DNA from 2 places in the Streptomyces sp. CA-111067 genome. Region 2 is predicted to be linked to the other one. Evidence: predicted binding sites of a transcription regulator. Region 2 holds the regulator's gene; the other holds the start of a gene.
What was found. Region 2 encodes HrcA, which represses chaperone genes, less so after heat shock. Its sites were predicted from a motif close to TTNGCACTCNGNNNNNCNGAGTGCNAA; they were not measured.
Positions count from the first base shown of each region.

Region 1: a site for HrcA is predicted at 1,057-1,083, ahead of groL (chaperonin GroEL). Genes of this name have one in related genera too.

Region 1 is NZ_CP192103.1:3,457,591-3,459,990, reverse strand. Features, by position in the region: gene ACQPW6_RS15040 (MoaD/ThiS family protein) at 1-221, shown strand, start outside; gene ACQPW6_RS15035 (cold-shock protein) at 722-925, shown strand; gene groL (chaperonin GroEL) at 1,260-2,400, shown strand, end outside.
Region 2 is NZ_CP192103.1:2,366,667-2,369,066, reverse strand. Features, by position in the region: gene hrcA (heat-inducible transcriptional repressor HrcA) at 255-1,271, shown strand; gene dnaJ (molecular chaperone DnaJ) at 1,272-2,400, shown strand, end outside.

The DNA of each region.
Region 1 (2,400 bases), 1.1 Mb from region 2:
CCGAGGTGCCGGCCGAGGGCGGCACGCTCGCCGAGGTCATCGCGTCGCTGGAGGAGAATCACGCGGGTATTTCCGCTCGGGTTCTTGATGACACCGGAAAGCTCCGTCGTTTCGTCAACGTGTATGTAAATGATGACGATGTCCGCTTTTCCGAGGGTCTCGCCACGGCTGTTCCGGACGGCGCCAGCGTCTCGATCATTCCCGCGGTCGCGGGTGGTTGAACCATCCCGCACACTGATCTGACAAAGATCTGACGTCGGTCGGCGGCCGGCGGTGTGAGACCCGCCGAAATGTGCCCCGTTCACCCCTTTGTGGTGAGCGGGGCACTGTTGCACCTGGCACGGGAGGGGGCGGGTGCGGGGCGGAAGTTTCAAAGTTGTACGGTTGCCGGGGGCAAGTGCCCCCCATCGACGGTCAGTGCGGCGATTTATCGCCAAATTCACGTGACGAATGTCCCGTTGGTGAGCTATGTCAGGCCCGAGATGCCCCGCATTATCGATTTATCACGGGCTATTTCCGATCGGTCACGCCAAGAATTCTCGTCCGATTGACCTGTTGCACTGGGCATCCGTGCAGATACATTCAGCCGCGGTCGACGCGTTCCGGCGCACACCTCTCGTGGCTCTCCCTGCCGAAGGTAAGGGGTCCTACCCGGGGTGAGGTCTGACCCGGGCCCGCGGAGCGCGGGGCCGCGATAGGGCCAGTAATAGGGGAGTTAGGAATGGCTCAGGGCACCGTCAAGTGGTTCAACGCGGAGAAGGGCTACGGCTTCATCGCGGTCGACGGTGGTGCGGATGTCTTCGTCCACTACAGCGCGATACAGATGGACGGTTACCGCACCCTCGAAGAAGGCCAGCGGGTCGAGTTCGAGATCTCGCAGGGTCAGAAGGGGCCGCAGGCGGACATGGTCCGGCTGGCCGGCTGATCGGCTCCGGCGCGTTCGGCCACCGACGCGACGTACTCACGGCGAAGGACCCGTACCGCAGTGCCGCGGTACGGGTCCTTCGTGCGCGCGCACGTGGGGCGCGCACGTAAGGGGGGTCCGGACGGCTGACGCTTGCACTCCACCCGGGTGAGTGCTAATCATTGGCGTTAGCACTCTCCGAGTGAGAGTGACAGCAGGACCGGGTCGGCGAGGCCCGCTCGGGCGCCGGAAAGATACCGGCGACCAGGCTGGCCGTCCGTCGCGGGCGCCACGCGGTCCGATCCACCGCCCCCTGCCCCGGTGGGGGAACCCAGTCCGCGGAGGACACTTCACCATGGCAAAGATCATCGCGTTCGACGAGGAGGCGCGGCGCGGACTCGAGCGCGGGATGAACCAGCTCGCCGACGCCGTCAAGGTCACCCTCGGCCCCAAGGGCCGCAACGTCGTTCTCGAAAAGAAGTGGGGCGCCCCCACGATCACCAACGATGGTGTCTCCATCGCCAAGGAGATCGAGCTGGAGGACCCCTACGAGAAGATCGGCGCCGAGCTGGTCAAGGAAGTCGCCAAGAAGACCGACGACGTCGCCGGTGACGGTACGACCACCGCGACCGTGCTCGCCCAGGCCCTGGTCAAGGAGGGCCTGCGCAACGTAGCCGCCGGCGCCAACCCGATGGCCCTCAAGCGCGGCATCGAGAAGGCCGTCGAGGCCGTCTCCGCCGCTCTGCTGGAGCAGGCCAAGGACGTGGAGACCAAGGAGCAGATCGCCTCCACCGCCTCCATCTCCGCCGCCGACACCCAGATCGGCGAGCTCATCGCCGAGGCGATGGACAAGGTCGGCAAGGAAGGCGTCATCACCGTCGAGGAGTCGCAGACCTTCGGGCTCGAGCTCGAGCTCACCGAGGGCATGCGCTTCGACAAGGGCTTCATCTCCGCCTACTTCGCCACCGACCTGGAGCGTATGGAGGCGTCGCTCGACGACCCGTACGTGCTGATCGTCAACTCCAAGATCGCCTCGGTGAAGGACCTGCTCCCGCTCCTGGAGAAGGTCATGCAGTCCGGCAAGCCGCTGCTGATCATCGCCGAGGACGTCGAGGGCGAGGCGCTGTCCACGCTCGTCGTCAACAAGATCCGCGGCACCTTCAAGTCCGTGGCCGTCAAGGCCCCCGGCTTCGGTGACCGCCGCAAGGCCATGCTCGGCGACATCGCCATCCTCACCGGTGGCACGGTCATCTCCGAGGAGGTCGGCCTCAAGCTGGAGAACGCGGGCCTGGACCTGCTCGGCCGCGCGCGCAAGGTCGTCATCACCAAGGACGAGACCACCATCGTCGACGGCTCGGGTGACACCGAGCAGGTGGCCGGCCGGGTCAACCAGATCCGCGCCGAGATCGAGAACAGCGACTCGGACTACGACCGCGAGAAGCTCCAGGAGCGGCTGGCGAAGCTGGCCGGCGGCGTGGCCGTCATCAAGGCCGGTG
Region 2 (2,400 bases):
GACGCTATCGTCGCGGCGGTGCCGCCGTGGCCGGTACCCGCACCTCACCTTTCGCCGCATCCACGCCGTATCCGTGACGTACCCGCACCGGACCCTTCGCCGCACCGGCAGCTGACCGGTCAGCGGGCACCCGCTATTGCAGTCCCCTTGCCGCCTCGCCGTACACTGGCTGCGGGGAAGCTGGCACTCGAAACGGTGGAGTGCCAGGCCAGAACGCTTGAAGGACGCTTGAGACCTATGGCTGGAGGTGCGCGATGCTGAGCGAACGCAGACTCGAAGTTCTGCGCGCCATCGTTCAGGACTACGTCGGCACCGAGGAGCCGGTCGGATCGAAGGCGCTGACCGAGCGGCACCGGCTCGGTGTGTCGCCCGCCACCGTGCGCAACGACATGGCGGTGCTGGAGGACGAGGGCTACATCGCCCAGCCGCACACCAGCGCCGGCCGGATCCCCACCGACAAGGGCTACCGGCTGTTCGTGGACAAGATGGCCGCCGTCAAGCCGCTGACGTCCGCCGAGCGGCGGGCGATCCAGAACTTCCTGGTCGGCGCGGTCGACCTCGACGACGTGGTGGCCAGGACGGTACGGCTGCTGGCGCAGCTCACCCGGCAGGTCGCGGTGGTGCAGTACCCGTCGCTGACCCGCTCCTCGGTACGGCACGTGGAGCTGCTGGCGCTGGCGCCGGCCCGGATCATGCTGGTGCTGATCACCGACACCGGGCGGGTGGAGCAGCGGCTGATCGACTGCCAGGCGCCGGTCGGCGAGACCGTGCTCGCGGACCTGCGGGCCCGGCTGAACAGCCGGGTGGTCAACCGGCGGTTCGCCGATGTGCCGCCGCTGGTGCAGGATCTGCCGGAGAGCTTCGACCCGGACGACCGGCCCGCGGTCGCCGGGGTGCTCGCCACCCTGCTGGAGACGCTCGTCGAGGAGACCGAGGAGCGGATCATGCTGGGCGGGGCGGCTAACCTGACCCGGTTCAACCACGACTTCCCGCTGACGATCCGGCCGGTGCTGGAAGCGCTCGAAGAGCAGATGGTGCTGCTGAAGCTGCTCGGTGAGGCCACGGACGCCACCATGACGGTCCGGATCGGGCATGAGAATTTTCACGAGGGACTCAACTCCACATCCGTGGTGGCGGTCGGCTACGGTTCGGGCGACGAGGCAGTCGCCAAACTCGGTGTGGTCGGACCGACCCGCATGGACTACCCGGGAACGATGGGAGCGGTACGCGCAGTGGCACGTTACGTCGGACAGATCCTGGCGGAGTCGTAAGTGGCCACGGACTACTACGCCGTACTAGGCGTGCGCCGCGACGCGGGTCCGGACGAGATCAAGAAGGCCTTCCGCCGACTTGCTCGTGAGCTGCACCCGGACGTCAATCCGGACCCGAAGACGCAGGAGCGCTTCAAGGAGATCAACGCGGCGTACGAGGTGCTCTCGGACCCGCAGAAGAAGCAGGTCTACGATCTCGGCGGCGATCCGCTCGCCGGGGCCGGCGGGGGTGGCGGACAGGGCTTCGGCGCCGGGTTCGGCAACTTCAACGACATCATGGACGCCTTCTTCGGGCAGTCGCAGCAGCGCGGGCCGCGGTCGCGGACCCGGCGCGGCCAGGACGCGATGATCCGGCTCGAGATCGAGCTCGACGAGGCGGCGTTCGGCACCACCAAGGACATCCAGGTGGACACGGCCGTGACCTGCGGCACGTGCAACGGGGAAGGCGCCGCGCCCGGCACCTCCGCGCAGACCTGCGACATGTGCCGCGGACGCGGCGAGGTGTCGCAGGTGACGCGGTCGTTCCTCGGCCAGGTCATGACCTCGCGGCCGTGCCCGCAGTGCCAGGGGTTCGGCACGGTGGTGCCCACCCCGTGCCCCGAGTGCGCGGGGGACGGCCGGGTCAGGTCCCGGCGGACGCTCACCGTCAAGATCCCGGCCGGCGTGGACAACGGCACCCGGATCCAGCTCGCGGGCGAGGGCGAGGTCGGCCCGGGCGGCGGCCCCGCCGGCGACCTCTACGTCGAGATCCGCGAGGTGCCGCACGCGGTGTTCCAGCGGCGCGGCGACGATCTGCACTGCACGGTGACGCTGCCGATGACGGCGGCGGCGCTCGGCACGAAGTGCCCGCTGGAGACGCTCGACGGTATGGAGGAGGTGGACATCCGGCCCGGCACCCAGTCCGGCCAGTCCATCCCGCTGCACCAGCGCGGCATCACCCACCTGCGCGGCGGGGGCCGCGGCGACCTGGTGGTCCACGTCGAGGTCGTGACCCCGCACAAACTCGACGCGGACCAGGAGGACCTGATGCGGCGCCTCGCCAAACTCCGCGGCGAAGAACGCCCCACGGGCCAGTTCGCCCCCGGCCAACAGGGGTTGTTCTCCCGCCTGAAGGACGCTTTCAACGGCC